4 regions of the Oceanobacillus sp. FSL W7-1293 genome follow, and region 1 is predicted to be linked to each of the others. Evidence: predicted binding sites of a transcription regulator. Region 1 holds the regulator's gene; each other region holds the start of a gene.

What was found. The regulator Rex, encoded in region 1, represses fermentation and respiration genes when NADH is low (regulators of the CRP and FNR family bind a similar motif). The targets are predictions, from matches to a motif close to TTGTGAAATATTTCACAA.
Region 2: the regulator Rex is predicted to act here: its motif matches at 683-700, upstream of pflB (formate C-acetyltransferase).
Region 3: the regulator Rex is predicted to act here: its motif matches at 2,330-2,347, upstream of MKY65_RS19845 (nitrate reductase subunit alpha).
Region 4: the regulator Rex is predicted to act here: its motif matches at 2,074-2,091, upstream of MKY65_RS07200 (FAD:protein FMN transferase).

What each region holds. Positions count from the first base shown of each region.
Region 1 is NZ_CP150212.1:1,207,474-1,212,825, reverse strand. Features, by position in the region: gene MKY65_RS06065 (type II CAAX endopeptidase family protein) at 1-327, shown strand, start outside; gene MKY65_RS06060 (DUF4305 domain-containing protein) at 329-523, shown strand; gene MKY65_RS06055 (redox-sensing transcriptional repressor Rex) at 643-1,278, opposite strand; gene MKY65_RS06050 (ABC-F family ATP-binding cassette domain-containing protein) at 1,634-3,568, shown strand; gene MKY65_RS06045 (CBS domain-containing protein) at 3,685-4,845, shown strand; gene MKY65_RS06040 (FtsW/RodA/SpoVE family cell cycle protein) at 4,943-5,352, opposite strand, start outside.
Region 2 is NZ_CP150212.1:17,458-22,809, reverse strand. Features, by position in the region: gene MKY65_RS00095 (DMT family transporter) at 1-429, opposite strand, end outside; gene pflB (formate C-acetyltransferase) at 725-2,980, shown strand; gene pflA (pyruvate formate-lyase-activating protein) at 3,079-3,819, shown strand; tRNA gene MKY65_RS00080 (tRNA-Arg) at 4,088-4,160, opposite strand; gene MKY65_RS00075 (TIGR04104 family putative zinc finger protein) at 4,282-4,572, opposite strand; gene proC (pyrroline-5-carboxylate reductase) at 4,613-5,352, opposite strand, start outside.
Region 3 is NZ_CP150212.1:4,076,483-4,081,834, reverse strand. Features, by position in the region: gene MKY65_RS19855 (serine hydrolase domain-containing protein) at 1-495, shown strand, start outside; gene MKY65_RS19850 (MFS transporter) at 554-2,065, opposite strand; gene MKY65_RS19845 (nitrate reductase subunit alpha) at 2,415-5,352, shown strand, end outside.
Region 4 is NZ_CP150212.1:1,429,292-1,434,643, reverse strand. Features, by position in the region: gene menA (1,4-dihydroxy-2-naphthoate polyprenyltransferase) at 1-910, opposite strand, end outside; gene MKY65_RS07200 (FAD:protein FMN transferase) at 930-1,982, opposite strand; gene MKY65_RS07195 (FAD-dependent oxidoreductase) at 2,330-4,204, shown strand; gene MKY65_RS07190 (NusG domain II-containing protein) at 4,281-4,697, shown strand; gene MKY65_RS07185 (Gx transporter family protein) at 4,753-5,307, shown strand.

The DNA of each region.
Region 1 (5,352 bases):
CCGGCAATTTTGGCACCTATATTAGAAGAAATCATTTTCCGGAAAATTATATTTGGTTCGCTGTATAAAAAAATGAACTTTTTCTTTGCGGCTTTAATTTCTTCCCTTATTTTTGCCGTGATTCATACAGATTTTCTGCATATACTAGTATATGCTGCGATGGGCTTTGTTTTTGCATTCCTTTATGTACAAACAAAACGAATTCTTGTACCTATCATTGTACATGCCGGGATGAACACCCTTGTCGTGCTGGCTCAACTTTCCTTAGATCCAGAAGAAATTCAAAAACAGCTTGACCAATTACAACTCATATTCTTTGGAGGTTAACATGCATCAGCCTTATTTAGTAAAAGCCATTCTTTATGTTTTATTCGGTGTTTTATTTATTTATGTCGGGGTTCTCAGCAAGGGAGAATCCGTCTGGGATACAGTCCCCCTTATATTCGCCGGATTTGCAGCTTTAACCTTCTATGCCGGCTTCCGGATGCTGCGATTCTATTTTAAAGTAAAGAATAAAAAATAAAAAACTAGCTCTTAGGCAGGAAGCTTCTTAAATTTAGAAGTTCTGTAAAGAGCTAGTTTTTTGTAATTAGAAAAGTAGAAGATTGGTTAAGAAAACACTATGGAGCTTCTGTGCATCCCCTACTCCTCTTCTAAGGAATAATGCTTCAAAAAGTATACAAGTGATTGCAATTCTACTGTTAAATCAATGTGATGAACGCGAATATAGTTTGGAACGGTAATACGTGCCGGCGTGAAATTAAGAATACCTTTAATACCGAGCTCCACAAGGCGGTTCGCAGCGGCATCTGCTTCTTCTGCAGGTATTGTTAAAATAGCAACTTCAATTCCGCTTATTTTATCCTCTAATTCATTCACATGATAAACGGGAACACCGCCAACTTCCGTGCCTACCTTGGATTCATCCGTATCGAATGCCATCGTGATACGAATATTATTGTTCTTTAAAAAGTTATAATGCAAAAATGCAGTTCCCAGGTTTCCAACACCAATTAAAGCAACATTCGTTATCTCATGCTGGTCCAGTGTACTTTTAAAGAACCCTAATAAATACTCCACATTATATCCGTATCCTTTTTTCCCAAGCGCACCAAAATAGGAAAAGTCTCTGCGGATGGTGGCAGAATCTACTTTAACTGCCTCACTTAACTCTTTGGAAGATACGCGCATCTTCCCTTGCTGATATAAATTATTTAAAAATCGATAATATAAAGGCAAACGCTTAGCTGTTGCCTGCGGAATTTTATTTTGTTCCATTTGAAACGGCCTCTCTTCAGTTACTAAGTATAGGAAAACTTACATGTTAACCTATTTCATATCCCCTCTAAGGATATTGCTATATTTTAAATTGTAAGCCTTCTTTATTTTGTAAATAACGCATTTATTCAATAGTACACACTCTATTATATAATTTTAACAGAAATACAGCCAACATAGCGAACTTTATTATAATTTTATTGTAGCTTCTATTTGGATACGTTACACTGATAGAAGGTATACTTTCCTTTTACAGGATGGTTCAAGAAGACAGGATAAGCAATAACATGCTCGTCACCTTATTTTCATGTGCTTTTTGAACAGCTTTTTTTACGAGTCAGAAAGGATGGCAACGATGATTTTAATGCAACTAAATGGAATCTCTAAATCCTTTGGAGCAGAAGAGATTCTCGCTAATATAAAAATGGAAATAAAAGATAATGAACGGATTGCAATAGTCGGCCGGAATGGAGCCGGAAAGTCAACACTTCTCAAAATCATGGCAGGAGAAATGCCTTATGACGGCGGTGAGATATTCCAGCCGAAAGACCTGACATTCGGCTACCTCTCACAGCATATGACGTTAGAGTCCGGAAAAACCATCTGGCAAGAGATGCTGGATGTATTTTCGCCTCTGCTTGCCATGGAGAAAAAATTACGTGAACTGGAAGCACAGATGGCAGACGCCTCCAATATGGAAGCATCTGATTATCAACAGCTGCTCGAGAGATATGATACGCTTCAAAATGAATATCAATCGAATGGCGGATATACGTATCAAGCGGAAATAAAATCTGTGCTCACTGGGTTGTCCTTTGGTGATTATGATTACGATACATTGATTACCGATTTAAGCGGCGGACAGAAAACAAGACTGGCTCTCGGGAAGCTTCTACTGCAAAAACCGCAGCTGCTTATTCTCGATGAACCGACGAACCACTTAGATATTGACACACTTACATGGCTCGAAGGCTATTTAGTAAGCTATCCAGGTGCTATCATTATTGTTTCCCATGACCGCTACTTTTTAGACAAAACTGTATCAATTGTTTATGAAATTTCCAGACACCATTCTAAAAAGTTCTACGGAACATACAGTAACTACTTAGCTCAAAAAGCGCTTGATTATGAGCAGGAGAAAAAAGAATTTGAAAAACAGCAGACAGAAATCAAACGGATGGAAGATTTTATTCAGCGTAATTTAGCACGCGCTTCTACGACGAAACGTGCCCAGAGCAGACGTAAAAAACTTGAAAAAATAGAACGTCTTGATCATCCTGCCGGGGATGAATCCTCCGCATCTATTTCTTTCCAGGTGAACCGTCAGAGCGGAAATGATGTATTAAAAATAAAAGATTTAACGTTTCAATATCCTGATACGGATCAGCCGATTTTTAAAAACATCACGCTACATGCTAACCGGGGCGACCGTATCGCATTGGTAGGCCCAAACGGTGTCGGCAAAACCACCTTATTAAAAAATATTGTCGGCAAGTATCTGGCAAATCAAGGCGAAATCCAGCTCGGGACAAATGTTCAAATCGGCTACTACGACCAGGAACAGGCAAACCTTCACTCAAATAAAACTGTTCTGCAGGAGCTGTGGGATGATTATCCATTAATCAATGAGAAAGATATTCGTACAATCCTCGGGAATTTTCTATTCTCTGGCGAGGATGTCTTAAAACCTGTATCTGCCTTAAGCGGCGGTGAAAAATCAAGGCTTGCTCTGGCAAAATTAAAAATGCAAAAAGCAAATTTACTAATCCTTGATGAGCCGACCAACCATTTGGACATCGACAGCAAAGAAGTATTAGAAAGTGCTTTAATTGATTTTCCGGGAACAATTCTTTTTGTTTCCCATGACCGTTATTTTATTAATCGAATTGCGGACCAAGTTGCTGAAATGCAAGCAAGCAGTGTAAAAATATATCTGGGCGACTATGATTATTATTTAGAGAAAAAAGCAGAGGAAGAGGAACGGCGGCTGTTGCAGCTGCAAAATCAGCAGAAGGAAATAGAAGAGCCGGCAGCTTCAGCAAAAAAACGCAGCTTCCAGGAAGAAAAACAGCGGCAGCGCGAGGAGCGCAAACGCAAGCGGCGGATTGAAGAGCTGGAGACAAGCATTGAACAGCAGGAGGAAGCTATTGCTGCCATCGAACTGGAGATGACCAAGCCAGACGTCTTTGATGATCATAAAAAGACAATGGAACTGACCGATAAATTATCGGCTTTAAAAGAAGAGTTGGATCATTTCATGGAGGAATGGGCAGAATTAGAAGAGAATTAAGCAATTGATATAATTTTCAGATTGTTGTATACTGAAAACAGGCAGAGTTAATGCCTGTTTTTTACTTAAAATTAAACAGTAAACTATCCAATTTGATAAACGGAGGTTGTTATCCCGTGGCGATACCCATCGTTACTTTTTTAGTTTTCATTCTTGCCAGTTTGATGTACTATGCTATCAAAGAAACAATGCTGTCTCAATCGACCGCAGCAGAAGTACGTTCCCATTCCTTTCTTCGTTTCCTTCGCTTTGCCGTGATATTTATCGGCCTTTTCAGCAGTGTATGGCTTACTGCGGCTGTCACTCTTCCGCTTGGTCAGGCTCTCTTTCATTCGGGTTTACCTTTTCCACAAAATCTAAATGAGTTTATGTTTCTATTTGGCTCCAGTCTGCTTTTATTTGGCTTGTGGGTCAGCTTAGGATATCTTTTGCCTAAATGGCTGGCAAATCATCATTCTCAGCTTATTGCACAAGGATTATCCCGGCTGATGCCGTATCCCTTCAAGAAAAAAATGAATGATAAAACCATACAATCGGAAAATCGTCATGTAGCTCAAAATATTATCGAATTCAGCGGCAGGGATGTAGGAGAAATTGCAACACATCGTACGGATTTAACCGTTCTGCAAATAGATGCAACCATGGAAGAAGTATTTGCTGCTGTGCAAGAAACCGAATTTACAAGAATTCCAGTTTATGATGAAGATATTGACCAAATCGCTGGGATATTACATGTAAAAGATTTCTTTCGAAGTCTGAAATCAGGTGGATCTCCTGCTTTCTTTTCTCTTCATCATATTATTCGCCCTGCTGTATATGTCAGAATAAATCAAGAAATGGATGAAGTTTTTAAGGATATGAGGGAAAGAGATTACAGCATCGCCATGGTTCTCGATGAATTTGGAGGAACATTTGGGTTAATTACTTTGGAAGATATTATCAGAGACATAACGAAAGACTTATTAGGAGAACAGAAGCCAATGGCAACAGAGTCAAAGGACATCCTGCCGCTTTCCGGTAATCGTTATCTGATTAACGGGGCGGTCAGCCTGTTTATATTAGAGGGAACACTTGGAATCACTTTTCCAATCGATACACCGCATCAGACGTTGGACAGCTTTTTATCGGAATTAATGAAACAGCAGCCTGACAATCCAAACACGATACACTATAAGCATCTATTATTTACTGTACATTCTGCAAAGGACAATCCTATTGAATCTGTGGTTGTTACAGTATATGAAGAGGATTTGATGGGACAGCAATTTACCGGCTGATTTTATATAAAATAGAAAGAAGTGCTTGGAATACCATATCCAAGCACTTCTTTCTATTTTAATTACATGTTCAAATTTTGTTCCTGATGCCATCCTTTTATTTAAATAAATAGTCGTTCTGTATCGTTTCTTCCACAGCAACGCGATAAACGACCGCCATACCCAGCATGGTCGACATCACCGAGCTTCCTCCGTAACTTATCAGAAGCAAAGGAATCCCGGTAACTGGCATGATTCCTACTGTCATACCAATGTTTTGAAAGACGTGAACAAGCATCAAGCTCAAAAACCCAAAGCAGAAATAAGCGCCAAATGGCGAGTGCTTATAAATATTTAAGCCGAGCGTTACCAGTTTATATAAAAGCATAAAATAAAGTAGAACAACAAAAGCGCTGCCGACAAAACCAAAACTTTCTCCAATAACAGAGAAGATAAAATCAGTCTGGGCTTCCGGATAATTTACTTCCACGCTTCCTATTCCCTTACCAAATAATTGCCCTGACCCGA
Region 2 (5,352 bases), 1.2 Mb from region 1:
TACAATTCCGGCAATTAAGAGAAGAACACCAACGATATGCATAAAATGCAACGGCTTTACCTCTGCACCGAACCAGCCAAAGGTATCGATCAAAATACCAATCACCATCTGTCCTGTTACGGTAACAATAACCGTTAATGCTGCACCAATTTTGGGCAGTAAAATAATATTCCCTGTAAGAAAAATTACTCCAAGCACACCGCCGGTAAACCAGACATAAGAAAAGGATTGATCTGCAAAAAATGATACTGTAAATTTGCCAGGGTCTATCATAAGATTAATGAAGAATAAAATAATACTTCCAGATAAAAAGGAATAAAAGGAGGTCGGCAACACCGCTTTGGTAAACAAAGTCAGCCGATTATTTACTGCTGTCTGCAGCGGAATCATCATTCCTGCAATTATTCCCAGAACAATTATTACATACAAAAAAGAAACCTTCCTTCTAAAAACCGTAATGTATTTATTTTAAGCAAATATATAGCAGAAAACAATACACTTGCTCCGTCCCCCCAATCCAAAACCAGGTATTTATTAAAAAAGGCTTGGAACGAATGTTACTATTTTATAAAATCCGCTTATTTCCCAAGCTTTAAATTTGAACATTTTAAGAACTTTCTTTATTTGTGAAGTATTTCACTTGTTTTATTTTCTGAAACCGTTATAATAAAAATAGAGGTTATTGTGAATTTATTCACAATTAATTAAGAGGAGGGTTTTTGTTATGAAAGTAGCAGATGAAATGGTAAAAAGAGTCCCTTGGGATGGTTTCATTGATGGTAACTGGCAGAAAGAAATTGATGTTCGTGATTTTATTTTACAGAATTATCATTTATATGAAGGAAATGAATCCTTCTTAACAGGTGCAACCCAGGCAACCAAAGATCTGTGGAAGCAAGTCATGCAATTGACCAAAGAAGAACGGGAAAATGGCGGCGTATATGATTTAGATACCAAAATTGTATCCACAATCACCTCTCATGGCGCTGGTTATTTAAATAAGCCCTTGGAAAAAATCGTCGGCGTGCAAACAGATGAGCCTTTCAAACGTGCTTTAATGCCATTTGGAGGTATCCGTATGGCCGTAGCTGCTGCAGAATCCTATGGCTACAAAGTAGATGATGACGTTGTCCATACCTTTACAGAACACCGGAAAACGCATAACCAAGGCGTCTTTGATGCCTATACACCCGAAATCTTAAAAGCAAGAAAAGCAGGAATCATCACCGGGCTTCCAGATGCATATGGCCGCGGACGTATTATCGGAGATTACCGCCGTGTTGCCCTGTATGGAGTAGACCGTTTAATTGAAGAAAAGAAAAAAGACCTGCAGCTGATTGGTAACGGAACGATGACGGATGATGTTATCCGCGACCGGGAAGAAACCTCGGAACAGATTCGTTCCTTAATGGATTTGAAAAAGCTCGGAGAAAAATATGAATTTGACATTTCCAAGCCGGCAACAACTGCACAGGAAGCCTTCCAATGGCTCTATTTAGCCTATTTAGCTGCAATTAAAGAGCAAAACGGGGCTGCTATGAGTCTTGGCCGTGTTTCTACATTCTTAGATATTTATATAGAGAGAGATATTGAAAATGGGGTTATGACAGAGGAAGAAGCGCAAGAACTTGTCGATCATTTTGTAATGAAGCTGCGTCTCGTAAAATTCGCAAGAACACCAGATTATAACGAATTATTTAGTGGAGACCCAACTTGGGTAACAGAATCATTGGCAGGAATAGCGGAAGATGGACGTCCGCTTGTAACAAAGAGCTCATATCGTTTTCTGCACACATTAGATAACTTAGGACCGGCGCCAGAGCCAAACTTAACCGTACTTTGGTCTGCCAAACTGCCGGAAAACTATAAAAAATATTGTGCGAAGATGTCCATTAAATCAAGCTCAATTCAATACGAAAACGATGATATCATGCGCCCGACTTACGGAGATGATTATGGAATTGCCTGCTGTGTATCTGCAATGCGCATCGGTAAACAAATGCAGTTCTTCGGTGCACGGGCAAACCTGGCCAAAGCACTTCTATATGCAATCAATGGCGGTGTAGATGAAAATCTAAAAATGCAGGTAGCTCCAAACTATGCACCAATCACCTCAGAATATCTTGATTACGACGAAGTAACGGAGAAATATGATAACCTCCTAGATTGGTTATCTGGTTTATATGTCAACGCATTAAACATTATCCATTATATGCATGATAAATACAGCTATGAGCGTCTGGAAATGGCGCTGCATGACCGGGAAGTATTACGGACCATGGCTTGCGGTGTAGCAGGACTATCCGTGATTGTCGATTCCTTAAGCGCCATTAAATATGCGAAGGTAAAAACGATTCGTGATGAAGACGGACTTGTCGTTGATTATGAAATAGAAGGCGACTATCCAAAATACGGCAATAACGATGATCGCGCAGATGAGATTGCTGTGAATCTCGTAAAAGACTTTATGAATAAAATTAAGAAACATCATATGTATCGCAATGCTACACCAACACAGTCTATCCTGACGATTACTTCCAATGTGGTTTACGGGAAGAAAACAGGAAATACACCAGATGGACGAAAAGCTGGAGAACCTTTTGCACCAGGAGCAAACCCATTACACGGACGCGATAAAAATGGCTCATTAGCTTCTTTAAGCTCCGTTGCTAAATTGCCATATAAATACGCACTGGATGGTATCTCTAACACCTTCTCCATCGTACCAAAAGCGTTAGGAAAAGATGAAGAAACAAGAAAAACAAACTTAGCCGGTATCCTCGATGGCTACGCAGCAAAAAAAGGACATCACCTAAACATCAATGTCTTTGACCGGGAAACCTTATTAGATGCAATGGAGCATCCGGAAGAATACCCGCAGCTGACCATCCGCGTCTCTGGATACGCAGTAAACTTTATTAAGCTGACAAGAGAACAGCAAATCGATGTCATTAACCGGACCTTCCATGAAAGCTTGTAAGGCCATTCTGTAAGAAGTGAATATCAAGCGCTCATTAAACAACTTGAGCGCTTGATGCTGAATTATTTTCAGCATATGAAGTGAGGGGGAAAAGTATCATGAAAGAAGGAAGAATTCATTCAATTGAAACGTGTGGAACTGTAGACGGACCTGGATTACGCTATGTTATCTTTACCCAAGGCTGTTTATTACGCTGTCAATTTTGTCATAATCCGGATACGTGGAACATGGGGGCAGGAAAGAAAATGTCTGTACAAGAGCTGGTGAAGGATATTAAGGGCTATCTCCCATTCTTCCAATCTACCAATGGAGGAGTGACTGTCAGCGGCGGGGAGCCTTTACTTCAGGTTGAATTTTTACTGGAATTGTTCACCGAACTGAAAAAATTAGGAGTACACATAACCATTGATACTTCTGCCGGATGCTTTAACCGCTCTCCTCACTTTATAAAAAATTTAGATAAAGTACTGGAATTAACTGATTTGGTTTTACTTGATTTAAAGCATATCAACGCTGCAGCGCATAAAGAGCTCACCGGTCTGTCCAATGAACATATTCTCGACATGGCCCGCTATTTAGACGAGAAGAAAGTGCCTGTCTGGGTCCGTCATGTACTTGTTCCCGGCGGCAGCGATAACGATGCACATTTACAGCAGCTCTCCAATTTTATTGCAACGTTAAATAATGTCGAAAAAATAGAAGTGCTGCCGTATCATAAATTAGGTGTCTATAAATGGGAAAATCTTGGTTTGGACTATCCGCTGGAAGGTGTAGAACCACCGACAGAGGAACGGGTGAAAAACGCCGAAGATATTTTGAATCGGGTGAAAGTGATATAGCGATAAGGAATCCATTGCTGTATCCTGCCCTTTATATAGATGAGATGGATGGAGCCGCTTCTTTTTAGGAGCGGCTCCATCCATTATTATCGTCTAAAAAAACATCAATAATTGTCTTCTTTATAAAAAAACGACACCCTTCGGAAATCTTGTCATAAAACAAACAAGAAATCGAAAAATGACGTCTGCCAGTTTATATAATTTTCAAGGAGAAACCATGCCCAGTAATGTAACTGGAAAACATCAACCTCTGTATAACAAAACATTACGCCCCCGGCAGGATTCGAACCTGCGGCACATGGTTTAGGAAACCAATGCTCTATCCCCTGAGCTACGGGGGCTTTAGACATAATCAAGCAATGAAAATCGCCGAATTATGCTTCATTATCCGCTCATCCAAAAATAAACGAACAATCGTATTATACTAAACCTTATCTATTTTGGGAAGCATCGTGTTTCACTTTATTTTTTCCCTGCCTTCTGCAATCTCGTCCGATAAGGAATCGACAGGACGTGAAGAATCATCAGCAAACAGCCCATGAGAATAATTTCTACAGAAGACAGCCTTAGCAGAAAGGCCAGCCCTAACAGAATAGGAATGGCTAATAAAGGGAGCCAGCCGCCTTTTTTACTTGCATTATAATAATTTTCTTTGCCGCAGTGCGGACAAATCATTTTAATCTTAAATACCTGCTTAAAGGTCTGTCCATAACTCCATCTTTTCCCGCAATAACTGCAGTCCGGTGTATGCATCTGCTTTCCCTCTTCTCTTTTTTAAAGTGCGTGTAAATAATTAGTTCTGAGCATTCGTAATCTCGATAGACCGGTTTCGTGCACCATCGACACATGCTTTGATTATCTTATCAAATTCATTCGCCATTAACTGGTTTAAACCAGCCTCTGTGGTTCCTGCCGGGCTGGTAATATTAACACGGAGCTGTTCCGGGTCTGCGCTGGATGTCTCCAGCATTTTTCCTGCGCCGATTACTGTCTGAGTTAATAACTCTAATGCCGTATCCCGGTCCAATCCTGCTTCGATTGCTGCTTTTTCCATTGCTTCCACCATATAATAGAAAAATGCCGGTCCGCTTCCTGCAATCGCCGTAATCGTATGCATCTGCTCCTCATCGACAATTTTTGTCGTACCCACTGTCTGGAATAGTTCCTCAGCAAAGTAAAGCTGACCGAGTTCGACATTGGTTCCCTTTGAAATAGCAGTAGCTGATTGGCCTATCAATGCAGATGTATTCGGCATGGTTCGAATAACAGGAATACCTTCTCCCAGCGTTTTTTCCATCTGTTCGATAGATAACCCTGCAATCACTGAAATAACCATGTGACGCGGCTGTATATAACTTTTTAGCCAATCCAAATAATCCTTCGCATCCTTAGGCTTCATCGCTAAAATAATAATATCTGCTTTCTCGATCATTTCTTCTTTATCCAGGTCGCATGTCACCCCATACTTTTCAGCAATCAGATCTAACCTTGCTTGATCACTGCGATTCGTCACCAGCACCTGTTCTTTTGTAA
Region 3 (5,352 bases), 2.0 Mb from region 1:
TCATTGCCAAATGCCGGTGATTACGGCTTTGGGATAGAAATAAATCCGATTGGGGGACACACCCGATTTGGACATGGCGGCAGCATAAAGGGAGTTTCCTCCAACTTTCAAATCATTAAGGAAAAAGGAATAGCTGCTTCCATTTTAATCAATATGGCAGATGTACCGGCTGAAAAGATATTGGTTTCTGCACTACATATTCTTTTAGGGATATCAGCGGAGAATCCTTTCAAGAAAGATGATGTGTTATCCGGAAAAACATTGAATTTAAGCCTGTTTTCCGGCGGGTATCAATCAGGAGAAGGGGATAAAGCTTCCGTTTCGATACAGGATGATTTGCTTTATTTGAATCGGAATGAACAAATCACATGCTTTTACCCGCTATCTGAAAATGGTTTTATCGCGGAAACCGGAGAGCGGATTTATTTTGCAAAGACTGGAGATTGCGTGCATTCGGTTCTTGTTGGGAAGAGGGTATTGGAAAAAGGGCAATGAGAATAGACGGAAAAAATCCCTTGGTTTTCATGATTGAACAGGAAACCAAGGGATTTTTTCAGCTTATAGAAGATTGCTTCATATTAGAAATATCATTAAACACGCCGACATACTGTATTATTTCACCAACATTATTTTTAACAGGACTGATGGTAAGCAGCTCTTTATATACTTCTCCATTTTTTCGCTGATTTTGGATTTCTCCTTGCCAGAATCCTTTGTTATTAATGGATTCCCACATGTCTTTATAAAATGCTTTATCATGCTTTCCAGAACTAATCACCTTAGGGGTTTTGCCAATGACTTCTTCTTGATGGTAGCCAGTAATTCTTGTGAAAGCAGGATTGATATGCTGAATGACTTTATTTTTATTCGTTATCATCATGCCCTCCGCAACGCCTTCAATGATTTTTCCTTCCACACTTACCCGATCTTGATAATACATAAATATAACGATGATAAAGCTGACGATAGCAAATTCAGACATTAACATAAATGCAATCGCATGATGTCCAGTGAGATTAGCTACACCAGTTAATAGTAATGGAGGGAAGAAACCGCCTAATCCACCCATCGCAGAAACAATCCCATTGACGATTCCAGCTTGCTTGGAAAAATATAAGGGAACTAACTTAAAGACAGTCCCATTTCCAATCCCTACGGTTACCGCAACGGCCAATGCCCCAACGGTATACCATGTGATGCCTGGTGAGAAGGATAATAGGATGCCTGAGAAGGCTACCCCAATGAATACAAACATTAAAATAATGAAAGCATTGAATTTATCAGCCAATAAACCCCCAATTGGTCTTAATGCTGTAGCAATCACAATAAAGATAGCAGTTCGAACGCCAGCGTCTACCGGTTCTAAACTGAAGTTATCTACTAAAAAGCTTGGCAGAAACATGGTGAAAGCAACAAAAGCACCAAATGTAATGAAATAAAATAGGCTTAGGAACCATAAGGTTGTATTTTTATATACACCTTTAATTTGTTCCGCCATCGATTTCTTCACTTTTTCTTCTGAACGGTCACCAAGGATAAAAACAAGTGCGGCAAATAAAAGTAAGATAATCAAAAAGATACGTATGGTTCCTTGCCATCCAATTGCTCCAGCGAGTACAGGTGCGCCAAAGGATGTAATTGCTGTACCAACGTTACCAATCCCATATACGCCATTGATAAACCCATGTTTTTCCTTTGGATAATATTTTGGAAGGGATGTTACTCCGATGGAGAATACCGCTCCGCCTATCCCCAATAGTAAGCCGCCAATGACCAAATCTGCGAAAGAGTCGGCAATGCTCAAGAAGAAAACAGGGAATAGTAAAATCAAAAAGCTAATGAGAAAAATAATTCGTGCCCCAAAACGATCGGCATAAAAACCAATTGGAATACGCAGTAAAGATCCCAAAATAACAGGGATGGCCGTAATAATAGATGCTTGGCCGGATGTTAATGAAATATCCATTGTAATGTATGGCATGAGCGATGAAATCAGTACCCACACCATAAATCCTATAAATAGATTTGAAGTCTGCAAGATTAATTGTAATCCAGGTTTTTTCATTTTTATTCTCCTTCCATGACGAGGTAATTCTTTCATTTGTTTTTTCGATGCTTCCAATTCCATTCATTTGATTACGTTGAAAATTTTAATCTTTCTTTAACAAATACGTAGTGAAATAAATCACATGATTTGTGTCATTTTTTTGAAGACAGAAAGAAGATTTTTTGCTGGAGCTTCATTTGGGCAGTAATAGCAGACTTTTTCAAGCGCCTGGCGGCAAGCAAAATGCTATCCATTTGACTGCATTTTTAATTTCTGGCCTACGTGTGATGTTTTTCACAACGGACAGAAATAAGAAATGATTTAATAGGTCATAGATTGATTAGCAATTCCATTAGGAGGGATTTAGATGGCGAAGAAACCATCTCCGCTTTGGCAAAGATTGAATTACTTAAAGCCGAAAGAGAAATATTCCAATAACCATAGTCAACTGCAAGAAGGAAACCGTGATTGGGAAAATGTTTATAGAAGAAGGTGGCAGCATGACACCGTTATTCGTTCTACCCATGGGGTTAACTGCACAGGATCATGCAGCTGGAACATCTATGTAAAAGACGGCATCGTGACATGGGAAGGGCAAGCGTTGGATTATCCGACAACTGGTCCGGATATGCCAGAATTTGAACCTCGCGGCTGCCCTAGAGGAGCCAGTTTTTCGTGGTACATTTATAGCCCTTTACGTGTGAAATATCCTTATGTAAGAAAAAAATTACTCACGCTATGGAGAGAGGCATTACAAACGCATGATAATCCATTAGAAGCTTGGAAAAGCATTGTAGAAGATAAAGAAAAGGCGGCATCTTATAAACAAGCAAGAGGAAAAGGCGGCCTCGCACGTGCAGATTGGGGAGAGGTAAACAAACTGGTTGCAGCCTCCTGTCTGTATACTGTCATCAAATATGGACCGGATCGAAATGTTGGATTTTCTCCTATTCCTGCCATGTCCATGATCAGTTATGCATCAGGCAGCCGTTTCATGCACCTTCTCGGCGGTCAAATGCTGAGTTTCTATGATTGGTATGCAGACTTACCGCCAGCTTCTCCACAGATTTGGGGAGACCAGACAGATGTGCCGGAAAGCTCTGACTGGTTTAATTCAAGCTATATTATTACCTGGGGTTCGAATGTTCCATTAACTCGTACACCTGATGCGCACTTTTTAGTGGAAGCAAGGTATAAAGGCACCAAAGTCATCTCGGTAAGTCCGGATTATGCAGAATCCACTAAATTCTCGGATGACTGGCTGTCGGTAAAACAAGGCACGGATGGCGCAGTTGCAATGGCGATGGGGCATGTTATTTTAAATGAATTTTATGATAAAAATAAAACGCCTTATTTTGAAGACTACGCGAAGCAATATACAGATTTTCCATTTTCCGTACGTTTGAAAAAGGAAAATGGGAGGTTCACAGCGGATCGCTTTTTACATGCAAAAGACCTTGGAATAGAATCAGAGAACAATGAATGGAAACCAGCGATGTACAACGACCTTACCGGGGATTTTTCCATCCCGCATGGCACGATGGGATCTCGCTGGGACGAAAAAGGAAACTGGAATTTAAAACTATTTGATGAAAGAACCAACGAAAAAATTGAGCCGGTTTTAAGTTTTCTTGACAGGGAGGATGAAGTCGTTTCTGTAGATATGCCGTACTTTGATGCAGAGACAAAGAAAGTACTTCCTCGTACCGTACCTGTAAAACGAATCCAGATAAATGGCGAGACAGAATATATTGCAACGGTGTATGATTTAATGCTTGCCAACTACGGAATCGACCGCGGACTGGGCGGGGAAGCGGCTGCGTCCTATGATGAGATTGCGCCGTTTTCACCTGCGTGGCAGGAACAGATTACCGGAGTGGACCGCAACTTAGTGATTAAAATTGCTCGTGAATTTGCTCAAAATGCCATTGATACAAAGGGACGTTCCATGATTATTATGGGAGCCGGAATCAACCATTGGTACCATTCCGATACGATTTACAGAGCTGTTGTTAACCTTGTTCTGATGGTCGGAGCGCAAGGGGTCAATGGCGGCGGCTGGGCACACTATGTCGGCCAGGAAAAATTACGTCCTGTAGAAGGCTGGACAACGGTCCAATCAGCAAAAGACTGGGGCGGACCTGCAAGATTGCAAAATGGTACTTCTTTCTTCTATTTTGCAACGGACCAATGGCGTTATGAAGAAACATCAATTAACGAGCTGGCAAGTCCAACGGTTGATAAGGCAAGATATGATCATCCGGCAGATTACAATGTATTGGCAGCACGTTTAGGCTGGCTTCCGTCGTACCCAACCTTTAATAAAAATGGGATTGATTTATACAACGAAGCATACGCAGCAGGAAATGAAACACCGGAACAAATTGGAAACTATGTAGCCCGGCAATTAAAAGATAAAAACTTGGAATTTGCAATTGAAGACCCGGATAATCCCGTAAACTTTCCGAGAAACTTATTTGTCTGGAGAGCGAACTTGATTTCCAGCTCTGGAAAAGGCCATGAATATTTCTTGAAGCATTTACTTGGTGCTTCCCATGGCGTACTCAATACGGATGAAGACAGTCTTCGTCCCGAGGAAATAAAATGGCGGGAAGAAGCCCCGGAAGGTAAAGTAGACCTTCTTATCAATCTGGATTTCCGTATGGCAGGAACCGCTTTGTATTCCGATGTTATTTTACCGGCTTCTACCTGGTACGAAAAATATGATTTATCCAGTACAGATATGCACCCATTTGTGCACCCGTTCAATGCGGCTATTTCTTCTCCATGGGAAGCAAAATCAGACTGGGATATTTTTAAATCATTGGCAAAAGGCGTTTCCAATTTAGCGGAAGAAATCGATATGGATACGATGAAGGAAGTGGTTGCTACCCCGTTAAATCATGATACGAAAGCTGAAATGGCCCAGCCTTATGGAGAAATAAAGGATTGGTCCAAAGGGGAATGCGAGCCGATTCCTGGAAAGACAATGCCGCAAATTCATGTGGTCGAACGGGATTATAAAAACCTTTATCATAAAATGACATCGCTCGGTCCGAATATTGTTAATAAGCCTTATGGAGAAAAAGGAATTAACTGGTCCATGAAAGAGGAATATAATCTGGCGAAAAATACCTTTGGAACGATTGATAATGGTTCGATTGCAGATGGTCATCCAGATATTACTGACGCGAAGGGTGCTTGTGAAGCCATTTTAATGCTTTCTTCTACCACCAATGGAAAGGTCGCTGTAAAAGCATGGGAAGCGTTAGAAGAGAAAACCAATCTCGAATTAAAGGATTTGG
Region 4 (5,352 bases), 220 kb from region 1:
TTGCCATGGTCCCATTTACGAGCATCATATTTTTCAAAGATAATGGAAAAGTTTCCAGCTTACTCTGCTTTTGTCTAAACCGTCTGATGCTTTTCGTGATTGGAATCAGCACCAGGCATACAAGCAAGGCATAGACAGGCAGCACCTGAAGCAGCACAGCGGTTACAATCGCTGCAAATGTGAGTACATAGAGCAGATGGAATAATAACAAAGCATGCTTTCTGCCGATATAATAAGGAAGGGTAAAACGTTTATTGGCAATATCCTCTTCCAGATCGCAGATATTATTTGCCAGCATGATATTCGCAATGGTCAGTATACAGGGGAGCGAGACCAGGAAAATCTCCAGCAGCAGCAGGACATCCATTTCAAACGTAATCATGCGTCCGGTCCAGCCTAAATGGGCTATTCCCTGATTAGCGGCATTGACATAGATAGCTAGAAACGTAATGCCAAATCCCATCGTCACACCGGAAAACACCTCGCCAAGCGGCATACGGGATAGCGGGATCGGTCCGAATGTATAAAAGATACCAATGGCGAAACAAAGCATGCCAATAACCAATACAAATAAATCCGTACGAAATACCAGCCAAATCCCTAAGAAAGAGGCTATCGCCAGCATGGTAATAATCGTTGCCACAACTCTCTTTTCAGGGATATTCTCCTGTCCGATAATATTAGATTCTCTGCGGTAGTCCTCACTTAGCGCCTTCTTATAATCCATATAATTATTAATTGCCGTAGTGGTTAAATCAAACAGCAGCATGGCACTAAAGAAAATAGCTGTATTTAGCGGTTCAAACATGTCATAACGATAGATAACAAATAATAGTCCAATTAAAAACGGAAATAAACTAGCTAATTTGGTGCGAATTTCTACCAGCTTTAAAAACGTAGGCAATGTCATCATAGCCCGCTCCCCTCACCTATTCTATTAACGTAAATTCCTCATCTGTCAGTTCAAAATTGCCGGCTAATCCATCAGTGATATAAACATTTTTGTCCTTTGTCACAAAGATAGCTTCTGCATCCTGCCTATTCTGAATAAATTCTAAGCCCTCCTCTAATCCTTTTGAAAATAGCAGTGTAGAAAGTGCATCCCCGTCAATCGAAAGCTCACTGATAACAGAAACACTGGCCAGCTCTCCTTCAAACGGATAGCCGGTCTGCGGATTTAATAAATGATGATAGATTTCTCCCTCCACTTCTAAAAAACGTTCATAAATACCGGAAGTGACAATAGACTGATTCGAAGCAGTCAATCTGCCAACAGTTTCTCCCATCGGCAAGAATGGATTTTGGACACCGACGACCCAAGGGTCGCCTGAGGTCTGATTTCCCATGACATATATATTGCCTCCTAAATCAACCACAGCAGTGGTGACCCCTTCCTCCTCTAACAGTTCTACTACTTCATCAGCAATATAACCTTTCGCAATTGCTCCCAGGTCTAACCGCATACTGGGTTCTGTCAGCATCACGCTTTGCTCTGCTTCATCGAGTTCTATTTTTTCATAATCAATCAACGGCAGTATGTCATCAATTTCCTCCTGCAACGGTTTTCTTGCATCATCCATCCCGATATTCCAAAGGCTGGTTAATGGACCGACAGCAATATCAAAGGAACCCTCTGCCAATTCACTGTAATCCTTTCCTTGCTTAATCACCTGCCATACATCCTCTGACACCTCGACAGGGTCTTTTCCGGCCTGTTCATTGATTTCAGCCACTTCCGACCCAGCTTCATTGGCAGTCATTTGCTGTTCCAATACTTCAATTCGGTCAAACACCTTATCTAACACCGGCTCTTTATCCTCGTCATACACCTTTATCGTGATAACTGTTCCCAGTAAAAATTCTGTCTCACTATATGGATTGCTGGTTAATGATGACGCATCGCTTGATGAATCGGCATTTTTAGAACAGCCTGCAATAATCAGCATCAGCAGCATCAGTGAGATACCAATTTGTTTCTTCATTTTCATACCTCCCTCGCCCTTGTGAATGTTAATAAACACCATAATAATTATTTTCATGTGATTTAATTCACAATTATTTACACAATTTTAATTGTGAATAATTTCACAAATATTACATGTTTATTGTATAATTTATTTCGTATGATGTCTATAAAAACCACAAACAAATCTATGATTATCAATGATTTTGTCATGAAAATGACACACCTGATTATTTGATATTTTATCTTTAATTTGTGAACTATTTATCAAACCTATAGACTTTTTTTATGAATATGTTAGAATGAAATTGTTCAACGGTTCACAAAGTTAATATTATCTATTTTGATTACAAAGGAGTGAATACAATGGCGGAGAAAAATATTGTTATTATTGGCGCTGGCTACGCAGGAGTGCATGCAGCTAAGAAGCTGGCCAAAAAATACAAACGTGATGATTCTGTTTCTATTACTCTGATAGATCGACATTCCTACCACACCATGATGACAGAATTACACGAAGTAGCTGCACACCGTGTAGAACCATCTGCTATTCAATTTGATTTACGAAAATTATTTAACCGTACCAAAGTGAAACTCGTCACAGACAATGTTACCAACGTCGATCATGATGCGAAGACCGTCACCACGGAACACGGTGAATTCGCTTATGACTACCTTATTCTCGGGATGGGCGGCGAAGCAAACGACTTTGGTACACCAGGTGTAAAAGAGAAGGGCTTTACCCTCTGGTCCTGGGAGGACGCCATTCGCATCCGGCATCATTTAGAGGATGTCGTCAAACAGGCAGCATTAGAACATGACCCGGAAAAACGCCGTGCCATGCTCACCTTTACAGTTTGCGGTTCCGGCTTTACCGGTATTGAAATGATTGGAGAGCTTATCGAGTGGAAATACCGTTTAGCAAAGGAAAATAAACTGGACGAAGAAGAAATTCAGCTGTATGTAGTCGAAGCAGCCTCCTCTATTTTAAATATGCTGGACCGGAAAAGTGCGGATAAAGCTGAAAAGTATTTAAATAAAAAAGGCGTTACCTTGCTTAAAAACTCACCAATCGTTGAAGTAAAAGAGGACAGCGTCGTATTTAAATCAGGGGAAACACTTTCCACACACACATTGATTTGGACAGCCGGGGTCAAGGCAAATTCGGATACAGAGGATTACGGCATCCCGACTGCCAGAGCAGGACGACTAAAAGTGAATGAATATATGGAAGCAGAAAACTTAGAGAACGTCTATGTTATTGGCGACTTAGCCTATTTTGAAGAAGAGGAAGGCAAGCCGACACCGCAAATTGTCGAAGCGGCCGAACAAACTGGTGTGACAGCAGCTAAATCCATTATTGCGGAAATCGATAACGGGCAAAAAGAAGCGTTTGAAGGGAAATACCATGGCACGATGGTTTCCATCGGAGCCAGATATGGTGTTGCGAATTTAATGGGGCTGCGTTTAAGCGGCTGGCTGGCTAATCTGATGAAGCACTTGGTTAATCTTTATTATTTCTTCGGGATACGAAGCGGCTATTATATGTTTCATTATATTATGCATGAATTTTTCCAAACAAAGGATAAGCGCAATATTTTCAGAGATACAATTACCAGATATGGAAATGTTTTGTGGAGCTTGCCATTGCGATTATTTGTCGGCGGTTTTTGGCTCGATGAAGCAGCCTCTAAAATTTGGGGAGAATCTGTTTGGAGTGAAGTCACCTCGGGTTCTGCAGGTATTTCACGATTATTTCAGGGACTCGGAGAAGATTCCTGGCTGACCGGAAATAGCGTGAACATGCCGTTTGAATGGCTGCAAACAACCACCAGCAGCGCAAGTGAAGCGGTAGATGGCGGTGCAGAATGGGCTACTCCTATTTTAAGTGATATGCCGGGTATTTTTGAATGGTTTATGCAGATTATGCTGCCAACACCGGAAGTCGCTATCTTTATGCAGAAGGTTATGACTTTCATTGAATTATTCATCGGCCTTGCTATTGTATTCGGCCTTTTCACTTGGCTAGCCAGTGCTGCAAGTGCCGGATTCCTGATGATGTTTACTTTATCCGCGATGCTCGGCTGGGATCAAATCTGGGCACTCCCTGCTTCCATTGCCTTAATGAATGGCTCTGGACGTTCCATTGGTTTAGATTACTGGGCTGTTCCATGGCTGCAAAGAACACTGGGAAGGTTCTGGTATGGAAAAGAGCGGGCTATCTATAAAGATCGTGAATAAAAACATCGGGCAACCCGGCTTTTGCCGAGGAGATGAATCACTGTTTACTGAATGAGCCATAAGGAGGGAAATGGGCATGAGGGATTTCTATCATATGCTGAAACCTTGGGATGTTATTCTTGTTATCCTGCTGGTTCTTCTATCTTTTCTCCCTGTTGGCATCTTTGTTTTACAACAGTCACAATATGCTGAAGAAGATTCAGTAAACGTTGCGGTGATTACAGTAGATAATGAAATTGTAGAAGAAATCCAGCTGACAGGGAATACTGAAACCAGAGAAATTGAGATTGAGATATCCGATCATGACAATAACATTATTGAAGTAGACAATGAACGCATTCATATCAAAAGCGCTACCTGCTCTGACCAAATCTGTGTTCGAACCGGCTATATTTCCAGACCGGGACAGACCATCGTCTGCCTGCCTCATAAGCTTGTAGTTGAGATTCAATCAGACAGCGGGGAAACAGAAGATATGATTATCAGCTCTTAAATCAATTTTGAGCAGCTTATATACACGTTCGGAAATAGATTGGGAGGGTCTGGCGATGACAAATAACCAGCGTCTTGTATACATTGCGTTATTAGCTGCGCAGGCAGTCATTATCAGTTTAGTAGAAAGAGCCGTCCCCTCCCCTTTTGCCATCGCTCCAGGTGCAAAAATCGGTTTAGCGAATATTATTACGTGCATGGCCTTATATACGCTCTCTACAAAAGATGCGTCCAAGGTTGTGATGATACGGATTATCCTTGCTACCCTGCTGGGCGGTACGCTGTCCTCCTTTATGTATAGTGCAGCAGGCGCCATTTTAAGCTTTATCGGCATGTGTGGAGTAAAAAAGCTCGGGCCGTCTCGAATCAGCTTGATTGGAGTCAGCGTAGCCGGCGCTATTCTGCATAATATTGGACAATTAACGATTGCCAGCTGGATTGCCCAAACATGGACCGTTCTTCTCTACCTCCCTGTTTTATCTTTTTTCGGCATTTTATCAGGTATTGCCATGGGTCTGGCAGCTAATTATTTATTGAATCACGTAGAAAAACTGCACTATTACCGGGACCTGCAAGAAATGAAATATACACATCCCAATCGAGTATCATAGTTTTGGCTGAAGAAAAATCCTTATGTTCGTTAAATGGAGGTTATC